4 regions of the Halomonas sp. B23F22_20 genome follow, and region 1 is predicted to be linked to each of the others. Evidence: predicted binding sites of a transcription regulator. Region 1 holds the regulator's gene; each other region holds the start of a gene.

Region 1 (3,621 bases):
CGGGCCGGCACCGCCGTCTATCAGGGCGACGTGAACATTCAGCAAGGCAGCATGCAGTTGACCGGCGATCGCGTCGAGATCCAGCGCAACGCCGCCGGCCAGCTGACTTCCGCCACCGCCACCGGCCAGCGCGCCTACCTGGAGCAGAAGCCCGCCCCCGACCAGCCACTGGTCCGGGCCTGGGGGCGCACGGTGGTCTACCACGTGGCCGAACGCCGCATCGAATTGATCGACCAGGCCGAGCTTCACCAGGGCGGGGACACCTTCGACGGCGGCTACCTGGAGTACTTCCTCGACCGCCGGGTCGTTCAGGCCCGCGCCGATGCCGAGGGCGTCGACGAGCGCCAGCGAGTGCGCATGACCCTGGAGCCGGAACAGCAGGACGGCCAATGAAGACCCTGAGCGCCCATCATCTGGCCAAGAGCTACAAGCGTCGCCGCGTGGTCCATGACATCAGCCTGGAGATCCGCCAGGGTCACATCGTCGGCCTGCTGGGCCCCAACGGCGCCGGCAAGACCACCTCCTTCTACATGATCGTCGGCCTGGTACGGGCCGACGCGGGGCAGGTCTCCATCGACGACCACGACCTCTCGGGCAGCGCCATGCACGAGCGGGCACGAGCCGGTATCGGCTACCTGCCCCAGGAAGCCTCGATCTTCCGCAAACTGTCGGTTGCCGACAACATCATGGCGATCCTCGAAACCCGCCGCGATCTCGGCCGTCCCCAGCGCCGCGAACGCCTCGAACAACTGCTCGAGGACTTCCACGTCACCCATATTCGCGACAACCTGGGCATGAGCCTGTCCGGCGGCGAGCGGCGACGGGTGGAGATCGCCCGAGCCCTGGCCACCGAACCTGACTTCATCCTGCTCGACGAGCCCTTCGCCGGCGTCGACCCCATCTCGGTAGGCGAGATCAAGGGCATCATTCGCCAGCTCAAGGCCCGTGAGATCGGGGTGCTGATCACCGATCACAACGTCCGCGAGACACTGGACATCTGCGACGGCGCCTACATCGTCGGCGACGGCCAGATCATCGCCAAGGGCGACACCGAACAGATCCTGGCCAACCAGCGCGTACGCGACGTCTACCTCGGCCAGGACTTCCGACTCTAAGCTCAACAGCTTCGCAAGTCACTGATATAGCGTCGCCAAGCGACGACGGGCATGCCAATTGCCATTGGCATGCTAATTGCTTCATCAACACTTGCATGGCGCCATCCGGGGCACTAGGGTAGGAAACTCTTCGCCGGAGGAGTGGAACCATCCATGGCCATGAAGGCATCCCTGCAACTGCGCGTCGGCACCCAACTGACCATGACGCCCCAGCTGCAACAAGCGATCGGCCTGTTGCAGCTCTCGACCCTCGACCTCCGTCAGGAAATCCAGCAGGCGCTGGAAGCCAATCCCATGCTGGAGCTCGAGGACGATTTCGGCGAACAGGCGGTCGGCGAGACCCCGGAAGACGACTGGTCCGACGAGATTCCCGCGGAACTCTCCGTGGACAGCGACTGGTCGGACACCTTCCAGGATGCCGGCGGCAGCGGCGAAGCCCCCGACTTCGAGCGTCAGGCCGCCGGCCAGAGCCTGCAAAGCCATCTCGGCTGGCAGTTGGCCATGAGCGACCTCGATGAGCGCGAGACACGCATCGCCGAGAGCCTGATCGACGCGGTCAACGCCGACGGCTATCTGGATCAGCCGCTGGACGAGCTGCGTGACGGCCTGCGTGCCCAGGGCCTGGCAGGGCTCGCCACCCGCGAGGTAGAAGCGGTGCTGATGCGCCTGCAGCAGTTCGAGCCCACCGGGGTCTTTGCCCGGGATCTACGCGAGTGCCTGATGCTGCAGCTCGCCACGCTACCCGATGACACGCCACTACTTCCCCAGGCCAGGCGTCTGGTGCGTCAATTCCTGGAGGCCCTGGCCGGTAACGATCGTCGCCTGCTCAAGCGACGCCTGGGGCTCGACGACGACGCCCTCGACCGTGTCATCACCCTGATTCGCGGCCTCGATCCACGACCGGGCAGCGCCTATGCGGGCGACGACAACGACTACGTGATTCCCGACCTGGTCGCTCGCCACACGCCACAGGGCTGGCGCATCGAACTCAACCCCGAGGCCATGCCGCGGCTGCGTATCCAGCCCGACTATGCCGCCCTGATCCGCCGCGCCGACAAGAGCGACGACAACCAGTTCCTCAAGGACCATCTCCAGGAGGCTCGCTGGCTGATCAAGAGCCTGACCAGCCGCAACGACACCCTGCTCAGGGTCGGACGCGAGGTGATGACCCGCCAGATCGACTTCCTCGAACAGGGCGAGGAGGCGATGAAGCCGCTTATCCTGGCCGACATTGCCCAGGCGGTGGAGATGCACGAATCGACCATCTCGCGAGTGACCACCCAGAAGTTCATCCATACCCCGCGCGGCGTATTCGAGCTCAAGTATTTCTTCTCGAGCCAGGTCGGAGACGGCGAGGATGCCCACTCCAGCACCGCCATCCGCGCCCGTATTCGCAAACTGATCCAGGACGAGCCGTCGCGCAAGCCACTGTCCGACAGCAAGCTGGTCGAACTGCTCGCCGAGGAAGGCATCGAGGTGGCCAGGCGTACCGTCGCCAAGTACCGCGAGGCAATGCAGATCCCCTCGTCCAGCCGGCGAAAGCGTCTCGGCTGATACCACGGGGAGACTCCCCAGAAGGGCGTGGAAAAGCGCCTGGCGCGGGGGGTTTGCACGGCACCAAAAAGGGTTACAATCGGATCACCACCCAAGGAGCAAGGAGCGTGTCATGCAAGTCAACCTCACCGGCCACCATGTGGAACTGACCGATCCCCTGCGTGACTACGTGCAGGAGAAGCTCACGCGCCTCGAGCGCCATTACGACAACATCACCACCGTGCAGGTCACGCTCTCCGTCGAAAAGGAACGTCAGCAGGCCGCCTGCACCCTGCATGCCGCCGGTGCCGATCTACACGCCGAGGCGATGGACGGCGACATGTACGCTGCCATCGACGCCCTTGCCGACAAGCTGGACCGCCAGTTGGTCAAGCACAAGGAAAAAACCCAGGCCCGCGCCCAGGGCGCCGCAAGCGTCCGCTGAGCTGCCATGTCTCTCGAAGCCATCCTGCCCCCGGAGCGCACCCTGTTCGGTGTGCCCGGGGGAAGCAAGAAGAGGGTGCTGGAATTCTTCAGCACCTTCATTGCCCAGAACACTCCGAGCCTCGACAGCCAGGAGGTCTTCAGCCGGCTGATCGGTCGTGAGCGCCTCGGCAGTACCGGTATTGGACATGGGGTCGCCATCCCCCATTCCCGCAACCCGCACTGCAAGGCCCCCATCGCCGGCTTTCTCAAGCTCGCCGAACCGGTCGACTTCGATGCCATCGACGGCGAGCCCGTTGACCTGGTATTCGTCCTGTTGGTCCCTGAAGAGGCCGATGATGCTCATCTCGCCCTGCTCGGCCAGGTGGCCAGCGTGATGAACGACGCCGAAACTCGCAGCGCACTACGCCGGGCCGACAGTCAGCGAGCGCTCCACGACTGCCTTCTTGAGGCCATTCGACGACAGGCCCCGGCCGCCAACGGGCGCAGCTGAGCCCCGCGTCCGCCCCGACCAGGAGATCCGTCATGC
Region 2 (3,621 bases), on a different contig from region 1:
CTGGCGGCCCACCCGGGCATAGCCCTTGTAGGCGTTGTACTCCAGCGGGGTCACGGCGGTGATGAACAGCTTGACCGCATTCAGGTAACGCGGGTCGCTGATCTTCATCTGGCCATTGTTCTGCGACACCGCGTCGAAAATGGCGTACAGCTTGCGCTCCTTCTCCGCCTGGAATTTCCAGTAGTTGTCCATAGTCAGGCGGAACGGGTCCTCCCACTGACTCCAGTCGGTGATCTTGATGCCCTCGAAGCTCTCCTGGGGAAAGATGTCCTCATAGCGCTGGTAGCTGGGCTCCCAGTCCAGATCACGGGTCATGATCCGGTAGCGCTCCTTCATGTTGAGGCGCTTGCTGGTCTTGGCGTTCATGGGGAAGGCTCCTCGCCGTTATTATTGGCTGGCTGTTGGCAGATGATTGGCTGGCGCATGTGTGTCGGACCGGCGTATGGCGCGATCCACATCGGCTCAGGTGTTCCAGTAGAGAGTGAAGCTGTCGTCGTCCTCGTCGACGTTGCCGCCAAGGCTTATCAGGTCGACCTGCAGCTCCTGGGTGTCCCAGTCACGCCCCAGCTTGTCTTCCACCGTTTCGCGCCGGATGGTCAGACGATCATCGGCTTCGATGCGTACCATCGCCGGGCTGTGCTTGACCTCGGCACTTGGGTTGTCCTCGGTCACCGCCTCGACGATGAAACGGGCATTCTCGTTGTCCTGCAGGGCGATAAAGACGCGTGACATGAGCGGGTACTCCATTGGCGATAAAGATCGGGGGGTGACGTACAAGATCGAGAGTGGCAAACAAGCGCCGGCTCAATGCGTCTCAAGCAGGCCGAGCTTGGCCAGCCGTTTGTCGAGGAGCGACAGGGCATCATCGAGCGTTACACCGGCCTTGGCGGCGATCGGCTGCAACGCGGCCACGGCACGCTCCCGCCACGCCGACACCCATTGCGTGAGCAGACCACGGTTCTCATCGCTTTCGGCGGCCAGCGCCTTCATCAGCGCATCGATGAAGCGGCTGCCGTCCTTGAACCACTCGCCCATGAAGTCGGTGAGCATGGCGAGTTGGCCGCCCCCCGCGTCCATCCATCGGGCATCCAGGGTTTCCTGAACGAAGGGATACAGCAGGCCGTCCAGCACCAGGTTCTGGGCCACCGACAGCTCAGCCCAGTCCTCGATCACCAGAGTGTCTTCGACGTAGCGGCGCACGCCTTGCCAGTCTGGATCGTCCATCCACAGCTGCTTCGCCTCGCCTAGCAGCACTCCCGGGCTGTCGTCGATCAGCAGGCCTATCCGCGACAGGTACTGGGCGACGGCCAGCCGGTCCATGCCATGAAACATGTGGGCCTGGCTGAGGGTGGTGCCGTAGGCCGTAGAGGCGATACCGACATTGTTCATGTTGGCGCCGAGCTCGACGTGACGCAGCGGCAGCAGGCACTCTGTCACCAGGCGCCGTGCCTCGGCGCTCAACTGGCCGCCAAGATGACGCTTCTCGAAGAAAGCGAAGCTGGTTTCGGTGCTCTCCTGGAACTTGGTACGCGCGCCGACCCAGGCGCCGTAATAGAACTGACGAGGATCGCTGAAGGCATACCAGTCTTCCATTTTCAGCGCCGTGTAACCCGGGTCGTAGAGTTCGTGCTGCTCATCGAACATCGGCCGATAGTGAAAGTTGCAGGTCGGCTGGATATCGAAACTGGCTTCCTGATAACGGGTTGCCGGCTTGTCGCCGAAGCGTCTGCGGGTATGGCCATAGGTCTGGCGAATCGGCTCGATTTCTGCCGTCTTTATTTCGATGCTCATATTATCTCCTCGCTTATTATTGTCCGGTGTCGTCGACACTCGCTCGCTTATTGGCTGACGCTATAGCGCCACTTTTCCATCTGTATATCGACTTTCCTGGCCTGCTCATCGCTCATGTGAATCACCTCATTGCGGGCGCAGAAAGTCTCGAAGGCCTGAGGCGGCAGGATCAGCTCGACGAAGAGTTCGGGGCTCTCGATGGCAAAGTCGAACTCGACGAATTTCTCGTTGCGCTCCCTGACACGCACATAGCGCTTGAGGGGACGGGAAATGGCGGTTTGGGACATCTGGCACCTCCGGATGCATCGTCACCCTGACGTTACAAGCGTCGTGCCAGGCATCGACCACCACCAAAAAAATCATTGATAAACAACAGATTGAGAAGAAAGCACCTGAGATTCCGTGCTCTTTAAGGCCAGCATAAATCAAGCAAATGATGAGTTGCTGCCTTGCAGTGTCATCAATTCATGAAATCGGAAAGGCGCCGAGCAATTGTCAAGCGGAGTGCTGGTGGGAAAAGCGAGGGAGATTTATGCTGGATCTCTTGCCAACGAAGAGACTGGCGGGAAAAATTCGATTAAAGAATCATCATCACAATAACTACAAAACCCAGTATGCCACCGCCTGACGCCATGAGAGACCGCCATGCCCACATCCCTGACGACGCCGCGCTACCCCGACAGCCAGGACATCCTGGACAAGCTGCGCTTCCTGCCCAGCGAAGGGCAGATATGGCTCGGCGAGCAGCGCATGCTGCTGCTGCAGGTCCAGACCATGGCCACGTTTCGCCAGGAGATCGTCAACACCATGGGCATGCAGCGTGCGCGCAGCTTTTTCATGCGCCTGGGATACCATGCCGGCCTCCAGGATGCCGAGCTGGCCCGATCGGTACGCGGCCAGGAGATGTCGGTAGAGGACGGCTTTCTGACCGGGCCCCAATTGCACGCGCTACGAGGCCTGGTGAAGGTGGTGCCCATCGCCCTGGACATAGATCCCCGTCGTGGCCACTTCTATGGTGAATTCGAGTGGCAGGACTCCTACGAAGTCAGCATCTCCCAGCATATCTTCGGCCCGCTCAAGGAGCCGGTATGCTGGCTGCAGCTAGGCTATGCCTGCGCCTATTCCAGCCAGTTCCTCGGCCAGGAGATCCAGTATCGCGAGGTGGAGTGCCGGGGCTGCGGCGACGCACGCTGCCGCATCGTCGGCAAGCCGGCCCGGGAATGGGAGGATCACGAGGCCTTCGCCGAACTGTTCCGCGAGGACCCGCTGATCGACGAACTCTACGAACTGCAGTCGCGCATCGCCTACCTGGAGGACGACATCGCTCGTCACCAGGGCGAGGAACGGTATCGTCCCATCGGCCAGTCTCCGGCCTTCCTGGGCGCCCTGGATCTGATCGACCGCGCCGCCCGCTCCGAGGTGCCGATCCTGCTGCTCGGCGAAACCGGCACCGGCAAGGAGATCCTCGCCCACCGCGCCCATCAGCAGAGCGAGCGCGCCGACAAGCCCTTCGTGGCGGTCAACTGCGCGGCGATTCCGCCCGAGCTGATCGAGTCGGAGCTGTTCGGCGTCGAGAAAGGCGCTTACACCGGTGCCATGCAATCCCGTGTCGGACGCTTCGAACGCGCCCACGGTGGCACCCTGTTCCTCGACGAGCTCGCCGAGCTCTCGCCACGGGCACAGGCCGCCCTGCTACGAGTGCTGCAGGAGAAGCAGATCGAGCGAGTCGGCGGCCAGGCCAGTTACCATGTCGACGTCCGCATCGTCGCTGCCACCCACGGCGATCTCACCGAGCGCGTCCAGGACGGTCGCTTCCGCGCCGACCTGTTC
Region 3 (3,621 bases), on a different contig from region 1:
GTCTGGGTCTCGGCGGGCATGTCGCCGATCTCGTCAAGGAACAGGGTGCCACCGTCGGCCTGCTCGAAGCGCCCCTGGCGCTGGGCGGTCGCGCCGGTGAAAGCCCCCTTCTCGTGGCCGAACAGCTCGGATTCGATCAGGTCGCGGGGAATCGCCGCCATGTTCAGGGCGATGAACGGATGACCGGCGCGCGGGCTGTGCTGATGCAAGGCCTGGGCGACCCGCTCCTTGCCGGTGCCGGACTCGCCGTTGATCAGCACCGTGATGTGCGACTGCGACAGCCGACCGATGGCGCGGAACACCTCCTGCATGGCCGGCGCCTCGCCGATAATCTCCGCATCCAGCCCCTCGGGTGCGTGAACCGGGCGCTGGCGCTCGCGGGCATGGGCCACGGCCCGGCGCACCAGCGCCAGCGCCTCATCGACGTCGAACGGCTTGGGCAGGTACTCGAAGGCCCCGCCCTGATAAGAGGCCACCGCGCTGTCGAGGTCCGAGTGGGCGGTCATCACGATCACCGGAAGCTCCGGATGCGTCTCGCGAACCCGGGCCATCAGGTCCAGGCCGTCGATCCCCGGCATGCGAATATCGGTCACCAGCACGTCGGGCGGGCTCTCGAGCAGCCGCTCCAGCACCCGGTCGGCCCGGTCGACGCACTCGACCGCCAGATCGGGCTGTGCCAGGGCGCGCTCCAGCACCCAGCGAATGGCACGATCGTCATCGACGACCATGACGCGTGCGGCTTCAGTCATGGGATGTCTCCAGCGGTATCAGCAATCGGAATTCGGTCTTGCCCGGCCAGGAGTCGCACTCGATCAGCCCTTGATGCTGATGAAGGATCGACTGGGCGATGGACAGCCCCAGGCCGCTGCCCTCGGCACGGCCGGACACCATGGGATAGAACAGCGTCTCCTTGAGCGCGTCGGGGATGCCGGGCCCGTTGTCGAGGATGCTCACCTCGCAGACCAGGCGGTGACGCTCGGCCCCCAGGGTGAACTGGCGACGTGCTCGGGTACGCAGCACCAGGGTCGGCCCCTCGATGCCGGCCTCGGTCATCGCCTCCACGGCATTGCGCGCCACGTTGAGGATGGCCTGGATCAGCTGGGACTCGTCGCCGATCAAATCGGGCAGGCTGGGGTCGTAGTCGCGGGTGATCGCCACCTCGGGATGCTCCACGGCCACCAGCGCGCGTACTCGCTCCAGTACCCTGTGGACGTTGAGCGGCTCATGACGGCTGACCCGATTGGGGCCGAGCATGGAATCCACCAGGTCGCGCAGTCGGTCGACCTCCTCGACGATGATCCGAGTGAACTCGGTGAGCTGGGGGTCTTCCAGGTCCCGCTCCAGCAACTGGGCGGCGCCCCGGATGCCTCCCAGCGGATTCTTGACCTCATGGGCGAGCCCACGGGCCAGCACCTTGATGGTCTCCTGGCGAGTCTGCAGCGCCTCCTCTCGGGAGATGCGTAGCAGCCGGTCGCGGGGCTCCACCTCCAGCAGCAGTTCGTCCGGCGACAGCGGGGTGACGGTGTAGTCCACGGTCTGGACCTCGCCGGTCGGCAGGGTCAGCCGGGCCTCGCGCTGGGTGAACGGATGGAACTCGTCGCGCGCCTTGGCCAGCAGACCGCCGATGTCCTCCTCGGCATCGACCAGCCCCGGCAACGCCAGGCCGGTCACCCGCGCCCGGCTCAGCGCCAGCAGGGCCTCCGCCGCCGGATTCATCCAGCGCAGCCGCAGCTGGCCGTCCAGCAGCAGCACGGCGGTGGTGAGGTGTTCCATGAGGCGTTGATACATTGGTGCATTCCCGGCAACGAAGTGAGCGGTCACCCTCCAGACCATGGCGAAGAGGTCAGTGCAAAGCTCTATGCAAAAGATCATTGCAATAAGCACGCCACTTTGGGGAGGGCCTCATCACGGCGCCCCACGGCGATTCGCCATGGGGAACATGCACCACTTTAGTGCACCACCCTGGTGCACGCACTGTCAGGCAGCGCTCACCGCTCGTAGGGCGCCTCGCGGGGGTGCGTTCGTGCCTTGCCATGCTCCCGCGGGAATTCGTACGGCGAACCGTCTTCCCGCTTCCGGCGCACGCTCTCCTGCGGATGATCGCTGCGCAGGCGTTCGGCATGGCGGAAGGCACGGCCCTCTGCTATGCGCTCGGCATGCTCGAAGGCATCGTGGCGCCCATCGTCACGCACCGACGGTGAATGGCAGGGCCTCGAGGTACCGTCCGGGCACAGCGGCCGAGGCGCCCGGCGAGGGGGCAGCTAATCGGACGGGTTATTGGGGTTACGGGGCAGGTTGACGCTGGCCCGCTGAACATAGAGGGTCACCGGCGAGGTGCGGTGGCGCACCGCACCCGAGGCATCGAGCAGTTCAGCCTGCACCACGTGCTCGCCGCGATGCAGGTTGGACAGCAGGAAGGTGTCGGTATGCATGGCCGACTGGCTGAGCCGACCATCCAGCAACAGGCGGACTTGGTGGTCATCGCGCAGCGCGGGGCGAATGTCCAGCCGCACCTGAACGTTGCCGGCGACGCCGGTCGGCAGGGTCGCCTGCTGCTCGGGAGAAGCGATCGCGAACACGTCGTAGGGCATGAAGGGTTGCATCGACGCGTCTCGCTGGGGCGCTTCCTGCACCACCGGCGCTCGCTTCTCCACTTGCACTGTCCGAGACGGCACCACGGTGACCGGATCGAGCTCTATCGCTTCGCCGCCACGCTGCGGATCGTCGGTGAATACCACATTGCCCTGGGCATCGGTGGTGCGGTAGATGGTCTGGGCGGCGGCCGGCAGGCCGATCGTGAGCCCCAGCAGCACCAACCACATCAGTCCCTTCATCATGCAGCTCCCCCGGAATCGGCGGCGGTCGCCTCGCTATCGGTGGGCATGGCGCCCCCTGACCAGCCTAAACCAAGCGGCCGCGGCAGCGGAATCCGCATTCGCGTCCACCATGAATGCCGTTAGGATATCCTTCCGACATCCAGAGGCGAGGAACATTCGGCATGGAAGCGTGGCACGAGGTTGTCATCCTGACCCTGATGGCGGGCATGGCGATGCCGCTGGGCGGCTGGATCGCCCAGGAGGAGCGCATCGGCCCGAACTGGCTCGAGACCGAGCTGCGCCACGGCATCATCGCCTTCGGCGGCGGCGCGCTGCTCTCGGCAGTGGCCCTGGTGCTGGTCCCCCGCAGCTTCGATGCCCTCGCTCTCGGCCCGGCCGTGGGCTGGTTCCTGGCCGGCGGCCTAGCCTTCATGGGCCTCGACATCGCCCTGAATCGCAGCGGCGCCTCCGCCAGTCAGCTCGCCGCCATGCTCTCCGACTTCATCCCCGAAGCCCTGGCGCTGGGTGCCGCCTTCGCCTACGGCGGCGGCAGCGGCGTGCTGCTGGCCCTGCTGATGGCGCTGCAGAACCTGCCGGAGGGCTTCAACGCCTACCGCGAGCTGCGCGAGAGCACCCACTACTCGGCCCGACGCCTGTTGGCGCTGTTCTTCGCCATGGCCTGGCTGGGCCCGCTGGCCGGGCTGAGCGGCTACTGGTGGCTCGCCGACTACCCCGCCGCGGTGGGCGCGGTCATGCTGTTCGCCGCCGGCGGCATCCTCTACTCGGTGTTCCAGGATCTCGCGCC
Region 4 (3,621 bases), on a different contig from region 1:
TGGCCTCCGCCGCGATGGTCGGCCTGGCTGCCCCAGGGCTCGCCGACGCAGAAACCGTCGATGCGCCCCTGCTCCAGCGCCTCGACCATCCGCGACGGCGGCAGGGCCACCAGTTCGGCGTCGGTATCGGGGTCGATGCCACCCTGAGCCAGCCAGTCGCGCAGCTGGTAATGGTGGCTGGAGAAGGGGTGCACCATGGCCAGCCGTGGGCGCATTGGCCCGCAGTGCTGCAGTCGGGCAGCAAAGTCCCGGGCGTTGACGGCGGGATCGCGCCCCCCGGGCGTGTCGTCGTAGGGAGTGGCCATGCCCTCGGCCCAGCGGTGCGACAGCACCAGGGTGTTGCCGTTGCGACCGAGCACCAGCGGGGCCAGGATGTCGCAGTGAGGCCCTGAGGCGCCCAGGCTCATGGCCAGCGGCAGTGGGGCCAGCATCTGGGCGCTGTCGATCAGGCCGGCGGCGAGCTTGTCGCGCAGGGTCGACCAGGCACTCTCCCGAGACAGGGTGACATCGAGCCCTTCGGCGGCGAAGAAGCCGCCTTCCCGGGCGATGATCGGTAGGGCGGCGTCCAGCAGCGGGACGAAGCCCAGGGTCAGGCAGGGGCGCTCGGGGGCGTGGGGCATGCTCATTGGCCTTTCTCCAGTCCTTCGAGGATATCGATCACGTTGGCGGCCACCTCGCCGATGCGCTGGCCGCGGTCCATGGCCAGCTTGCGCAGCATCTGGTAGGCCTGAGGCTCGTCGCAGTTCTGGTGCTTCATCAGCAGGCCCTTGGCGCGTTCGATCCGCTTGCGGTCGGCGAGCTGGTTGCGCGCTCGGTCGAGCTCGGTGCGCATCGACTGAAAGGCATCGAAGCGCGCCACGGCGACCTCGAGGATCGCCTTGACCCGGCTCGGCACCAGGCCGTCCACCACGTAGGCGCTGACGCCGGAGGCCAGCGCGGCCTGCATGGAGTGGGGGTCGTGCTGATCGGCGAAGAACACCACGGGGCGGGGGTTCTCGCGGTTGAGCAGCGACATGCTGTCGAGGGTGTCGCGGTCGGGGGAGTCCATGTCGATGATCACCACGTCGGGGGTATGGCGGGCAACCATATCATTGAGGCTGGCCGGGCTCTGCAGGTGGCAGATGACCTCGTGTCCTTCCTGGCCGAGGGCTTCCTCGACCATGGCGGCTCGTACGCTCTCATCGTCGACCAGCAAGATTCGCAGTGGCTGGGGCATGGGGTCTGGCTCATGATGGCGGAGATTTCCCCCACGGAGATGCAACTTTCATTCCAGGCGGCGCGGGCGCCGGATTCGGCGGTCCACCATCTTCGTGTTGCACCGTCGGGGTGCGAGGCGGGCGTTCGGCGCCGCCAGCTGGTGCAATATGCCTCCCCGAGAATCGGCACAGGCCCGACAGCGCGGGGCTCACCGAAGATGGCACGCCCTTTGCTTTAGTCTTGTCAGTTCAGGCATATCATCCCGGGCCGCCGCGCTGGCGGTCCATGGCAACGACGCCCACCCTCGCGCTTACCCGGCGCAGCGGTGGGCGTCGTCGTTTCGGGACCCGCGATCGAGGAGAGCACCATGCAACAGGCGCGTACCACTTGCCCCTACTGCGGCGTCGGCTGTGGCGTGAAGGTCGACATTGAGGATGGGCGCCTCACCGGAGTGGAGGGCGACGGAGATCATCCGGCCAACTACGGGCGGCTGTGCGTCAAGGGCTCGGCGCTGGCCGAGACCCTGGGTCACCACGGCCGCCTGACCCAACCTCGGGTCGACGGCGTCGAGGTCGACTGGGACACCGCACTCGACGCCGTGGCCGAGCGGATCCAGGCGGTGCGTGACGATGCCGGCGATCATGCGGTGGCGGCCTACCTGTCCGGTCAGCTGCTCACCGAGGACTATTACGTCGCCAACAAGCTGTTCAAGGGCTTTCTCGGCACGCCGCATCTGGATACCAACTCGCGGCTGTGCATGGCCTCGGCGGTGGCCGCCTACAAGCGTTCGCTGGGTGCCGATGCCGTGCCCTGCAGCTACGAGGACCTGGAGGAGGCCGAGCTGGTGGTTCTGGTGGGCTCCAACCTGGCTTGGAATCACCCGGTGCTCTACCAGCGGCTGCGCACCGCCAAGAGCCGCAATCCGCTGATGCGAGTGGTGGTGATCGACCCGCGGGTCACCGACAGCTGCGAGATCGCCGATCTGTACCTGGGCCTGGCGCCCGGCAGCGACGCCCGGCTATTCAACGGCCTGCTGGGGTGGATGGCCGACAAGGGCAAGCTCGACGACATCTACCTGGAGCACCACACCGAAGGCTTCGACGTGACGCTGGCCGCGGCCCGCGAGGACGACTGCCGCATCGAGGCCATCGCCGCCGACTGCGACGTCGACGCGGAGCGCCTGGAGACCTTCTTCTATTGGTTCGCCAGCCAGCTGCACGTGGTGACCCTCTACTCCCAGGGCATCAATCAGTCCTCGAGCGGTACCGACAAGTGCAATGCCATCATCAACTGCCACCTGGCCGGCGGCAAGATCGGCCTGCCCGGCGCCGGTCCGTTCTCGATCACCGGCCAGCCCAATGCCATGGGCGGTCGCGAGGTGGGGGGGCTGGCCAACCAGCTCGCCGCCCACATGGACTACCACACTCCAGGCGCCATCGACCGGGTGACGCGCTTCTGGACCACCGAGACCCTGGTGCCGACCCTGCCCGAAGCGCCCGGCCATAAGGCCGTCGAGCTGTTCGAGGCCATCGAGCGCGGCGAGGTCCAGGCGCTGTGGGTCATGGCCACCAACCCGGCGGTCAGCCTGCCCGACGCCAATCGCGTGCGCGCGGCGCTCGAGAAGTGCCCGCTGGTGATCGTCTCCGAGTGCATGGCCGACACCGACCTGCTGCCCTATGCCGATATCGTGCTGCCGGCCTCGTCATGGTCGGAGAAGGACGGCACCGTGACCAACTCCGAGCGGCGCATCTCGCGCCAGCGCGGCATGCTGCCGCCGCCCGGGGAGGCGCGCCACGATTGGTGGATCGTCAGCGCGGTGGCGCGTCGCCTGGGCTATGGCGAGGCCTTCGACTACGGTCATCCCGCCGAGATCTTCGCCGAGCACGCGCGGCTCTCCGGCTTCGAGAACCTTCCCGATGCCCCGGGCTCGCGGGTGTTCGATATCTCGACGCTGGCCGAGCTCGATCGTTCGGGCTACGACGCCCTGGCGCCGATCCAGTGGCCGGTGACCGCCGAGGCGCCCCATGGCACCCCGCGGTTGTTCGAGAACGGTCGCTTCGCGACCCCCAGCGGCCTGGCCAAGTTGATTCCGGTGCGCCCGCGCGGCCCCGAGCAGACACTCTCCGAGGCGCGACCGCTGCGTCTCAACACCGGCCGGGTGCGCGACCAGTGGCATACCATGACCCGCACCGGTCGCGCCCCGCGGCTGATGAACCATCGTGCCGAACCGTTCATCGAGATCACCCCCGAGGACGCGGCGGCGCTCGGTATCGGCGACCAGCAGCTGGCGCGGCTGACCGGGGCCAGCGGCGAATACCGTGCCCGGGTGCGGCTGACCAAGGGCCAGCGTCGCGGCGAGGTGTTCGTGCCCATGCACTGGACCGACCGCTTCAGTGGGGCGGCGCGCATGGGCAGCCTGCTTGC

What was found. The regulator sigma-54, encoded in region 1, starts transcription at its own class of promoters, with help from an activator protein. The targets are predictions, from matches to a motif close to TGGCACNNNNNTTGCTNT.
Region 2: ACGTN6_RS10800 (phenol hydroxylase subunit) is a predicted target of sigma-54. The motif match lies at 2,110-2,127, and genes of this name have one in related genera.
Region 3: glnL (nitrogen regulation protein NR(II)) is a predicted target of sigma-54. The motif match lies at 1,871-1,888, and genes of this name have one in related genera.
Region 4: ACGTN6_RS02235 (nitrate reductase) is a predicted target of sigma-54. The motif match lies at 1,416-1,433, and genes of this name have one in related genera.

Annotation. Positions count from the first base shown of each region.
Region 1 covers NZ_JBIEKH010000013.1:77,089-80,709, reverse strand. The annotation lists gene lptA (lipopolysaccharide transport periplasmic protein LptA) at 1-393, shown strand, start outside; gene lptB (LPS export ABC transporter ATP-binding protein) at 390-1,115, shown strand; gene ACGTN6_RS12360 (RNA polymerase factor sigma-54) at 1,269-2,669, shown strand; gene hpf (ribosome hibernation-promoting factor, HPF/YfiA family) at 2,782-3,093, shown strand; gene ACGTN6_RS12350 (PTS sugar transporter subunit IIA) at 3,100-3,585, shown strand; gene rapZ (RNase adapter RapZ) at 3,618-3,621, shown strand, end outside.
Region 2 covers NZ_JBIEKH010000011.1:57,249-60,869, reverse strand. The annotation lists gene ACGTN6_RS10815 (aromatic/alkene/methane monooxygenase hydroxylase/oxygenase subunit alpha) at 1-366, opposite strand, end outside; gene ACGTN6_RS10810 (MmoB/DmpM family protein) at 463-732, opposite strand; gene ACGTN6_RS10805 (aromatic/alkene monooxygenase hydroxylase subunit beta) at 805-1,791, opposite strand; gene ACGTN6_RS10800 (phenol hydroxylase subunit) at 1,839-2,078, opposite strand; gene ACGTN6_RS10795 (sigma 54-interacting transcriptional regulator) at 2,437-3,621, shown strand, end outside.
Region 3 covers NZ_JBIEKH010000019.1:43,716-47,336, reverse strand. The annotation lists gene glnG (nitrogen regulation protein NR(I)) at 1-749, opposite strand, end outside; gene glnL (nitrogen regulation protein NR(II)) at 742-1,788, opposite strand; gene ACGTN6_RS15770 (hypothetical protein) at 1,989-2,192, opposite strand; gene ACGTN6_RS15765 (DUF4124 domain-containing protein) at 2,262-2,834, opposite strand; gene ACGTN6_RS15760 (ZIP family metal transporter) at 2,999-3,621, shown strand, end outside.
Region 4 covers NZ_JBIEKH010000002.1:242,967-246,587, forward strand. The annotation lists gene ACGTN6_RS02225 (CmpA/NrtA family ABC transporter substrate-binding protein) at 1-626, opposite strand, end outside; gene ACGTN6_RS02230 (ANTAR domain-containing response regulator) at 623-1,216, opposite strand; gene ACGTN6_RS02235 (nitrate reductase) at 1,565-3,621, shown strand, end outside.